Regions from separate parts of the Salinibacillus aidingensis genome, predicted to be linked through region 1. Evidence: a T-box and tRNA genes for the amino acid it is inferred to sense, from the RefSeq annotation. Region 1 holds a T-box; the other regions hold tRNA genes.

Region 1 (3,256 bases):
CCCATTCGGTTCTAAGATAGCATAATCAATTTCACTGATATCAAAATAGCCAGCCGTACGAATCGCTGACAGTAATTCTGTCAGGGAATAACGACTCCGCTTTAAATTTTCGACTAATATATCCCCTTTCTGAATGATGAATGTAGGTTGTCCAACTAATAGCTTATTTAATTTGTTCCAAAGGGTTAGTTTGGCAATGAGTAAGTAAACGGCAACAATCATAATTCCTGCAATAAGTCCCTCGAATATCCCGTCTATTTTAATTGCACCAAATAGTATATAGGCTAAAAAGAATATGGCTCCAAAATCATGAGGGGTCAATTGAGCTAAAGCAGTCTTACCCAGAAATCGTATCGCACCTATATATAGAAGAAAGAGAAAGACTACCTTACCAATAAAGATAAGCATCAAACCACCTTCCTGATTTTCTACATTACAAAAAAACACATATTTTTAGATTTACACGCCCTGCCCATTTTTATAATCTAATAAAAAGAACAGAAGTCTTAATAAAGACTCCTGCTCTAAACGATACCTATCTAAAATCCATTATAAAAGTTTGAACCTGGTTGCATTTGATTCATTGGGTTCATTTGTTCCATCAGGTTTCCGATACTGTCACCAATAATCATCAAAATAATGACTATGGCGATATTTGTAAGAATAATACCATAAACAACATCAAGTCCAGATTCGCCTGTTTGCTGTGATTTAATGGAGAACAGCGCTGCAATCATGGAAATACTTAAGCTTTATATTAAGAACTGTGACGGATAAGGTAGTATTTTTTCTTTCCTCTTCTAATAATGGTAAATTTACCGTCAATTTTGTCTTCTGAAGTAACCGTATATTTTAGATCCTGCTCCCGTTCTCCATTAATGTAAACAGCTCCATTACTGATATCTTCTCGTGCCTGACGCTTGGATGAGGAGATTTTCGCTTCTACAAGCAGGTCAATTAAACCTTTTTCCTGTTCATCCAACGTAAAGGAAGGTACATCTTTAAAGCCCTGTTCAATTTCTGCTCCATTCAGGGACTTGATATCTCCACTAAAGAGAGCCTGGGAAATTCTCTGAGCCTGAGCAAGTGCTTCCTCGCCATGAATTAAGATGGTCATTTCCTCTGCCAGCCGCTTTTGTGCCACACGTTTTTCCGGCTGTGTTTCCACCTCTTTTTCCAGCTCAGACACTTCATCCTGCTCCATAAATGTAAAGTATTTAATAAACTTAATGACATCCCGATCGTCAGTATTAATCCAGAACTGGTAGAATTCATATGGAGAGGTTTTTTCCGGATCTAACCAAACTGCCCCACCTGCTGTTTTCCCAAATTTAGTTCCGTCAGCCTTTGTTATAAGAGGTACGGTCAGACCAAATGCCCTGGCATCTTCTCCATCCTCTGAGGTTCGACGAATTAACTCCAGACCTGCTGTAATATTGCCCCATTGGTCACTGCCGCCAATTTGCAGTGTGCACCCTTTTTCTTTATATAAAGTTAAAAAGTCAAGGGATTGAAGAATCATATAGCTGAATTCAGTAAACGAAATCCCGTTTTCGATTCTGGATTCAACGGAGTCCTTGGCCAGCATGTAATTAACCCCAAAGTGCTTCCCAATATCACGTAAAAATTCAATGATATTCATGCTGGATAACCAGTCATAGTTATCAGCAGGAATGACATCCGCTTCCTTTTCATTTGTATTTAATACCCGCTTCACCTGCGTTTTAAGTCCTTCACTCCACGCCCTTACTGTATTTTCCTCATTCAACTGTCTTTCCGTATTTCGACCGCTTGGGTCCCCAATCATTCCTGTTCCGCCACCTACAAGTGCAATAGGGCGGTGACCTGCCCTCTGAAACCTTTTCAGCATCAGTAATGGAACGAGGTGTCCGATATGAAGACTGTCAGCTGTTGGGTCAAAGCCGCAGTATAGGGTTACTGTATTCTCCTCCAAATGTTTTTTCAGGGCTTCTTCATCGGTAATTTGGTTTACAAGTCCCCGGTCTTTCAAATCCTGTATGATATCCATACAAATCCTCCTCAAAATTATATTTTAAGTAATGTGTGCACAAAAAAACCCCGTTCCTATCCAATAGACAGGGACGAGGTTTCCCGCGGTACCACCCTAGTTGCAGTACAACAGACTGCCACTTTGCCAAATCATAACGGTTTGGTCTCCGTTTTCTGCTATTAACAGAAAAATGCTCCCAGACGTAATTCGTTAACCTGTCCTGTACTGACTCACACCAGCCGCCAGCTCTCTGCAACAGAAACAGACCACTACTGCATCCTTTCCCAGCATTGATCATTTAGTTGTTGTTAATTATTAATATATAGCACAATAGGAAACATAATGTCAAGTACAGAAAAGCAGCGGAAATGAGCAAAACTTTACCGAACAGAACTAGTAAAATTCGAATCATCCACAAATATTATACTTAAACCCAATCACAAAACATCACTCACATATGCGCTTTTTCAAAATCAAGTAAATGCCATTTGTTTTTTGTATGACAGCATTCCTTCATACGTGCTCCGACCTCGACAAAATCACCATTTTTTCCTCCCTCATTAAAGCAACAGTATGATATAATATTCATGGTATTTTAGGGGGTGTATTATGAACGAGAAATTTAGCCAGTTCGTACATAAAGTTAAATCATGGTGGCAAGCAGGAAAACTGCAGCGGTTTTCACGTATCACCAGTGATGTAACTTGGAATATTATATTGATCATTTTAGTCTTTGGATTAATTGGGGCATTTTTTGTCGGAGGATTAGGAGTAGGATATTTTGCCTCACTGGTAAAAGATGAGCCTATCAGAAGCTATGCAGATATGAGACAGGACATTTATAACTACGAAGAGACGACCGAACTTTATTTTGCTGATAATAACTATTTAGGTAAACTGCGCTCGAATCTGCATCGTGAAGAGGTGGATGTTGAAGATGTATCCGATCACGTGATTAATGCTGTGATTGCCACTGAGGATCAACTGTTTAAAGATCATCAGGGAATCGTTCCTAAAGCAATCTTACGAGCATTATTCCAGGAATTCACGAACTCAACGACCCAATCGGGTGGAAGTACGCTGACACAGCAGCTCATTAAAAACCAGATTTTGACGAATGAAGTATCATTTGAGCGTAAAGCTAAGGAAATTCTGCTTGCTTTAAGGCTTGAAAACTTCTTTAAAAAAGAGGAAATCCTTGAAGCCTATTTAAATGTTGTACCTTATGGCCGTGATTCATCAGGT
Region 2 (3,256 bases), 1.2 Mb from region 1:
CGGCGGCCGTAACTATAACGGTCCTAAGGTAGCGAAATTCCTTGTCGGGTAAGTTCCGACCCGCACGAAAGGTGCAACGACTTGGGCACTGTCTCAACGAGAGACCCGGTGAAATTATACTATGCGTGAAGATGCGCATTACCCGCGACAGGACGGAAAGACCCCGTGGAGCTTTACTGTAGCCTGATATTGAATGTTGGTACAGCTTGTACAGGATAGGTGGGAGCCATCGAAACCGGAGCGCTAGCTTCGGTGGAGGCGCTGGTGGGATACCACCCTGGCTGTACGGACATTCTAACCCAGAACCGTGATCCGGTTCGGAGACAGTGTCAGGTGGGCAGTTTGACTGGGGCGGTCGCCTCCTAAAGAGTAACGGAGGCGCCCAAAGGTTCCCTCAGAATGGTTGGAAATCATTCGCAGAGTGTAAAGGCAGAAGGGAGCTTGACTGCGAGACCTACAAGTCGAGCAGGGACGAAAGTCGGGCTTAGTGATCCGGCGGTACCGAATGGAAGGGCCGTCGCTCAACGGATAAAAGCTACCCCGGGGATAACAGGCTTATCTCCCCCAAGAGTCCACATCGACGGGGAGGTTTGGCACCTCGATGTCGGCTCATCGCATCCTGGGGCTGTAGTCGGTCCCAAGGGTTGGGCTGTTCGCCCATTAAAGCGGTACGCGAGCTGGGTTCAGAACGTCGTGAGACAGTTCGGTCCCTATCCGTCGTGGGCGTTGGAAATTTGAGAGGAGCTGTCCTTAGTACGAGAGGACCGGGATGGACACACCGCTGGTGTACCAGTTGTTCCACCAGGAGCACGGCTGGGTAGCTACGTGTGGAAGGGATAAGTGCTGAAAGCATCTAAGCATGAAGCCCCCCTCAAGATGAGATTTCCCATCATTTTAAATGAGTAAGATTCCTCAGAGACGATGAGGTAGATAGGTCCGAGGTGGAAGCGTGGTGACACGTGCAGCTGACGGATACTAATCAATCGAGGACTTAACTTATACGAAAAGCGCAGGCGAGCGCATGCAAGTCGAAGCTGGACAAAAAACGCAGACGGATTTATAAACCACTGCCTGCTCACATGATTGCCTTTCTTATCTAGTTTTGAAGGTGCTAGTCACCAAAGCTAATAATGATAAGGAAGTTCTGCTAAAAGCGCTCATTTGTATGAACAACGCAGAACGATCAAGCCAAAGTCCAGTGGCGATGGCGGAGAGGTCACACCTGTTCCCATTCCGAACACAGTAGTTAAGCTCTCCAGCGCCGATGGTAGTTGGGGTTCTTCCCCTGCGAGAGTAGGACGCTGCTGGGCCAATTAAAACAATTCCACCGTAGCTCAGAGGTAGAGCAATCGGCTGTTAACCGATCGGTCGTAGGTTCGAATCCTACCGGTGGAGCCATAATGCTTCCATAGCTCAGTCGGTAGAGCGCTTCCATGGTAAGGAAGAGGTCGCCGGTTCAAGTCCGGCTGGAAGCTCTTTGGAAACTTTTCAAGGATAAATTTTATTTTGAATGGCCCGTTGGTCAAGTGGTTAAGACATCGCCCTTTCACGGCGGTATCACGGGTTCGAATCCCGTACGGGTCATCGTAAATATAAGGATGGATGCTGAAAAAAACAGGCATTATCCTTTGTCGGAGGATTAGCTCAGCTGGGAGAGCACCTGCCTTACAAGCAGGGGGTCGGTGGTTCGAGCCCGCCATCCTCCACCATATATCTCTTTAAATATGCCGGCCTAGCTCAACTGGTAGAGCAACTGACTTGTAATCAGTAGGTTGGGGGTTCAAGTCCTCTGGCCGGCACCATTTTAAACTCTATTGTTATCAATGGAGGGGTAGCGAAGTCTGGCTAAACGCGGCGGACTGTAAATCCGCTCCCTTTGGGTTCACAGGTTCGAATCCTGTCCCCTCCACCATATTTTGGGCCATAGCCAAGCGGTATGGCAACGGGTTTTGATCTCGTGATGCGCTGGTTCGAATCCAGCTGGCCCAGCCATGAGCCATTAGCTCAGTTGGTAGAGCATCTGACTTTTAATCAGAGGGTCGGAGGTTCGAATCCTCCATGGCTCATCAAGGAAGTTATGGTTGGATTCTCACCTGCGGTTCCCCTTGTTATCTATTGATATAAAGGTAGGAAACAAGGACTAGCCGGGGGGCGTCGGAATCCTCCATGGCTCATTTTTCTTTTTGCGGAAGTAGTTCAGTGGTAGAACACCACCTTGCCAAGGTGGGGGTCGCGGGTTCGAATCCCGTCTTCCGCTCCAGAAGAAATGATTATATATTAAGGGGCCTTAGCTCAGCTGGGAGAGCGCCTGCTTTGCACGCAGGAGGTCAGCGGTTCGATCCCGCTAGGCTCCACCAGAATATAAATATTGAACAGTGTACTGTCTCGAATTTTCCGTGACAGTTTTTTTGTGTACGAAATTATAAAATAACTGATTTATGGATATGAAATCAGCAAGCCGCGTCCTGCTCCATCACCCTGCGATAACACACAATAGCGTTATAAAGAATTTTGGTTTACCAAAGAATAGTTATATTCAAGCAGGAGATCCTATATGGAATAGGAAGATTAATTAGAAACAGGTAGGTAAAAATGGTGTATCGCTCAGTGAATCATTAGTTATTAAACCACTTCATTATGCAGGAATCATCAACACTTCTAAAGGCCTCCAACGTCTGTCAGCATCAATCATATTCCCTCACAGCCATCTGATCTAAACCGCCCTTCACTTTTTTTCTCACCGTATATATATACATAATTTTGTCAGGTTGAAACATCGTCTCCTTTGTATCTAAAATAGTGATAACTGAGGAGGGGGAGAAGTATGAACAAATATATATCATTAATTGGAGTACCGATGGATTTGGGCCAGAATCGCCGTGGGGTTGATATGGGTCCCAGTGCCATCAGGTATGCAGGGGTAATGGATCGTCTCGAAAAGTTGAATTATATGATAGAAGACTTAGGAGATATTGATATTCCTAATCCGGGAAACCGTCCTGATGATAAGGGGCTGAAAAATTTAGATGAAGTATCGGAAGGAAATATCCGTCTAACCAAGGTTGTGGACGAAACAGCAGCAAGAGGTCATTTTCCTTTAGTTTTGGGAGGTGACCATAGTATCGCTATTGGTACCCTTGCAGGGATCGCCAAGCATGCAGAAAACCTCGGAGTCATCTGGTATGATGCCCATGGAGATTTAAATACCGGAGAAACGTCCCCATCAGGAAATATTCACGGAATGCCGCTTGCGGTC
Region 3 (3,256 bases), 1.7 Mb from region 1:
GGTACGCGAGCTGGGTTCAGAACGTCGTGAGACAGTTCGGTCCCTATCCGTCGTGGGCGTTGGAAATTTGAGAGGAGCTGTCCTTAGTACGAGAGGACCGGGATGGACACACCGCTGGTGTACCAGTTGTTCCGCCAGGAGCACGGCTGGGTAGCTACGTGTGGAAGGGATAAGTGCTGAAAGCATCTAAGCATGAAGCCCCCCTCAAGATGAGATTTCCCATCATTTTAAATGAGTAAGATTCCTCAGAGACGATGAGGTAGATAGGTCCGAGGTGGAAGCGTGGTGACACGTGCAGCTGACGGATACTAATCAATCGAGGACTTAACTTATACGAAAAGCGCAGGCGACTGTTCAGGTCATGCGGGATAAGACGAAGACATAGAGTGGCATGGTTTTGCCCACGGAATGGCTTTGGCTTATATCCGCCTTGACCTAGGAGCCGGAGCTAGACAACATGAAAAGCGCAGGCGGATCTATAGACCAATGTCTACTCACATGATTGACTTTCTTATCTAGTTTTGAGGGTGTTTTTAAAATTACCCCTTGATTTTTTGTGAAAACAAGATATAATATTTGTTGTCACTGAAAATGATAATTTGTCTGGTGACGAGGGCGGAGAGGTCACACCTGTTCCCATTCCGAACACAGTAGTTAAGCTCTCCAGCGCCGATGGTAGTTGGGGTTCTTCCCCTGCGAGAGTAGGACGTCGCCAGGCGGTATAAAAATACCACTCTAGCTCAGTTTGAATGGTATGAAAGTAAAAGTTGATAACATTCCACCGTAGCTCAGAGGTAGAGCAATCGGCTGTTAACCGATCGGTCGCAGGTTCGAATCCTGCCGGTGGAGCCATTGGAGAGCTGTCCGAGTGGTCGAAGGAGCACGATTGGAAATCGTGTAGGCCGCTACCGCGGTCTCGAGGGTTCGAATCCCTCGCTCTCCGCCATTATACATATGTGGCCCGTTGGTCAAGTGGTTAAGACATCGCCCTTTCACGGCGGTATCACGGGTTCGAATCCCGTACGGGTCACCATTATATTGGAGGATTAGCTCAGCTGGGAGAGCACCTGCCTTACAAGCAGGGGGTCGGTGGTTCGAGCCCGCCATCCTCCACCATGAAAATTAAATTAGAAATCGCAAAGGCTAAAACAGCTTTTGTAACATCGCGGGGTGGAGCAGTCTGGTAGCTCGTCGGGCTCATAACCCGAAGGTCGCAAGTTCAAATCTTGCCCCCGCAACCAATGGTCCGGTAGTTCAGCTGGTTAGAATGCCTGCCTGTCACGCAGGAGGTCGCGGGTTCGAGTCCCGTCCGGACCGCCATTAAATACATAGGATATTTGTTTAGGAACTTATATCATAATGAAATTACATAGTGGCTCGGTAGCTCAGTCGGTAGAGCAACGGACTGAAAATCCGTGTGTCGGCGGTTCGATTCCGTCCCGAGCCACCATTTTCAAGTTATATTTTTGACTTGAAACCAGTAAGATATAGTAGTAATATTCTAGCTGGGACTCTAATTAATTTAATTGGAGGGGTAGCGAAGTCTGGCTAAACGCGGCGGACTGTAAATCCGCTCCCTTTGGGTTCACAGGTTCGAATCCTGTCCCCTCCACCATTTATTTAATAGTAACGTAGGGGTATAGTTTAATGGTAAAACGAAGGTCTCCAAAACCTTTGATGTGGGTTCGATTCCTACTACCCCTGCCATTTTCATTTTAAAGGAAAATATATGGCGGTTGTGGCGAAGTGGTTAACGCACCGGATTGTGGCTCCGGCATTCGTGGGTTCGATTCCCACCAATCGCCCTTTTGGTATACATTGGGCCATAGCCAAGCGGTAAGGCAACGGGTTTTGATCTCGTGATGCGCTGGTTCGAATCCAGCTGGCCCAGCCATTCATGCGGAAGTAGTTCAGTGGTAGAACACCACCTTGCCAAGGTGGGGGTCGCGGGTTCGAATCCCGTCTTCCGCTCCATTAAAAGTTGGCGGCATAGCCAAGTGGTAAGGCAGAGGTCTGCAAAACCTTTATCACCGGTTCGAATCCGGTTGCCGCCTCCAGAATACATGCCGGTGTGGCGGAATTGGCAGACGCGCACGACTCAAAATCGTGTTCCTTCTGGAGTGTCGGTTCGACCCCGACCACCGGTATCTTCTAGTATTTCTTAAACACGTTAAGTTATTTTATAAACCCTATAAACGTTGATATTTCAGCGTTTATAGGGTTTTCTATTTTTATCGAATACGATTGGAAACGATAGGTTTGAATTTTAAATTACACAATTTTGCACATTAGATGTTGTTTTTTACACATAATTTTTCACATTATGTATTAAGTTTAAAAAATTATTGATCTTCTAAGTAGTCTTCATTTAACCAATCCCGGGAACTTTGATTACAACAACAAAAATGCAGGTCAACATGTTTACCAAGAGAAAAACTTTAATGATCTTGAACTAGAAAATCATTTCTCCATATTTTACTTACGAATTAAGCTTATGTTCTTCCATAATCGCACCAGATTGTGAAAGAGCATTTTCTATTGTACAGTATATTTGTACTGCGCAGCAGTTGTTCTTCCTTTATAACCAACCGTTTGCTTTAATAAGAAATTAAATTGGATTAAAAAAAGATAAATGGTGCTTTAAACTCTAATTACTAAATAATCATCCTCCTCATAAATTCATTCTCGATTATTAAGCCAGGTAAAAACTGATGAAAAAAAGAAACTACCCCCATGATTCCAGCAATTTGATCTGGGGAATAGATGCTAGCTAAGTAATTTTTGTCTATCCATACTGAACACGGCATCTCCTCCCGAGAAACATTTACAGCTCGATTTAACATAGCTGATTTTAGAATTGTATATTCATCGGAACTTATATATGGCTTTAGGTGAGACCAAGTAACATGTAAAAATTTCGGATAGTTTGCTAGTGCTCGATAATCACTTGCTACATCGAAAGAATTGTGAGTTTTGGCGACATCAGATAAAAGTGTTCTAAGGGAAATCGGAGCCTGTGGAATATGAACTAGATCAATATGGGGCATTTGACTGTATATACCTGGCTGGATGTGTCCTTTAATCTGTTTTTGTGTAGTAATGGGACGGTCTGCTAAACTTTCTATCAACAAACTCGCAATCAATAGCAATTTCGGGTTTACATATTGAAAAGTAGAGATAATATTATGAATATGATTAAGCGTTTGATGATGATGATCTTTACTAAAATCATACTGAGGTACTGTTGTTAGGGCTG

The links. The T-box of region 1 lies ahead of tyrS (tyrosine--tRNA ligase). A T-box ahead of a tRNA ligase gene usually reads a tRNA of that ligase, here a tRNA-Tyr.
Region 2: it has a tRNA-Tyr gene. The T-box ahead of tyrS (tyrosine--tRNA ligase) is inferred to sense a tRNA for this amino acid. The anticodon was not compared.
Region 3: it has a tRNA-Tyr gene. The T-box ahead of tyrS (tyrosine--tRNA ligase) is inferred to sense a tRNA for this amino acid. The anticodon was not compared.

What each region holds. Positions count from the first base shown of each region.
Region 1 is NZ_AP043759.1:2,385,451-2,388,706, forward strand. Features, by position in the region: gene ACZ5OK_RS12780 (DUF421 domain-containing protein) at 1-408, opposite strand, end outside; gene ACZ5OK_RS12785 (hypothetical protein) at 540-737, opposite strand; gene tyrS (tyrosine--tRNA ligase) at 758-2,029, opposite strand; T-box leader at 2,096-2,306, opposite strand; gene ACZ5OK_RS12795 (transglycosylase domain-containing protein) at 2,621-3,256, shown strand, end outside.
Region 2 is NZ_AP043759.1:75,760-79,015, forward strand. Features, by position in the region: rRNA gene ACZ5OK_RS00465 (23S ribosomal RNA) at 1-999, shown strand, start outside; rRNA gene rrf (5S ribosomal RNA) at 1,195-1,310, shown strand; tRNA gene ACZ5OK_RS00475 (tRNA-Asn) at 1,324-1,398, shown strand; tRNA gene ACZ5OK_RS00480 (tRNA-Thr) at 1,403-1,475, shown strand; tRNA gene ACZ5OK_RS00485 (tRNA-Glu) at 1,513-1,584, shown strand; tRNA gene ACZ5OK_RS00490 (tRNA-Val) at 1,634-1,709, shown strand; tRNA gene ACZ5OK_RS00495 (tRNA-Thr) at 1,727-1,802, shown strand; tRNA gene ACZ5OK_RS00500 (tRNA-Tyr) at 1,826-1,912, shown strand; tRNA gene ACZ5OK_RS00505 (tRNA-Gln) at 1,918-1,992, shown strand; tRNA gene ACZ5OK_RS00510 (tRNA-Lys) at 1,994-2,066, shown strand; tRNA gene ACZ5OK_RS00515 (tRNA-Gly) at 2,186-2,260, shown strand; tRNA gene ACZ5OK_RS00520 (tRNA-Ala) at 2,282-2,357, shown strand; gene rocF (arginase) at 2,825-3,256, shown strand, end outside.
Region 3 is NZ_AP043759.1:532,629-535,884, forward strand. Features, by position in the region: rRNA gene ACZ5OK_RS02940 (23S ribosomal RNA) at 1-332, shown strand, start outside; rRNA gene rrf (5S ribosomal RNA) at 603-718, shown strand; tRNA gene ACZ5OK_RS02950 (tRNA-Asn) at 778-852, shown strand; tRNA gene ACZ5OK_RS02955 (tRNA-Ser) at 855-946, shown strand; tRNA gene ACZ5OK_RS02960 (tRNA-Glu) at 959-1,033, shown strand; tRNA gene ACZ5OK_RS02965 (tRNA-Val) at 1,041-1,116, shown strand; tRNA gene ACZ5OK_RS02970 (tRNA-Met) at 1,165-1,241, shown strand; tRNA gene ACZ5OK_RS02975 (tRNA-Asp) at 1,244-1,320, shown strand; tRNA gene ACZ5OK_RS02980 (tRNA-Phe) at 1,375-1,450, shown strand; tRNA gene ACZ5OK_RS02985 (tRNA-Tyr) at 1,529-1,615, shown strand; tRNA gene ACZ5OK_RS02990 (tRNA-Trp) at 1,634-1,707, shown strand; tRNA gene ACZ5OK_RS02995 (tRNA-His) at 1,733-1,805, shown strand; tRNA gene ACZ5OK_RS03000 (tRNA-Gln) at 1,820-1,894, shown strand; tRNA gene ACZ5OK_RS03005 (tRNA-Gly) at 1,900-1,974, shown strand; tRNA gene ACZ5OK_RS03010 (tRNA-Cys) at 1,984-2,057, shown strand; tRNA gene ACZ5OK_RS03015 (tRNA-Leu) at 2,066-2,147, shown strand; gene ACZ5OK_RS03020 (halocarboxylic acid dehydrogenase DehI family protein) at 2,655-3,256, opposite strand, start outside.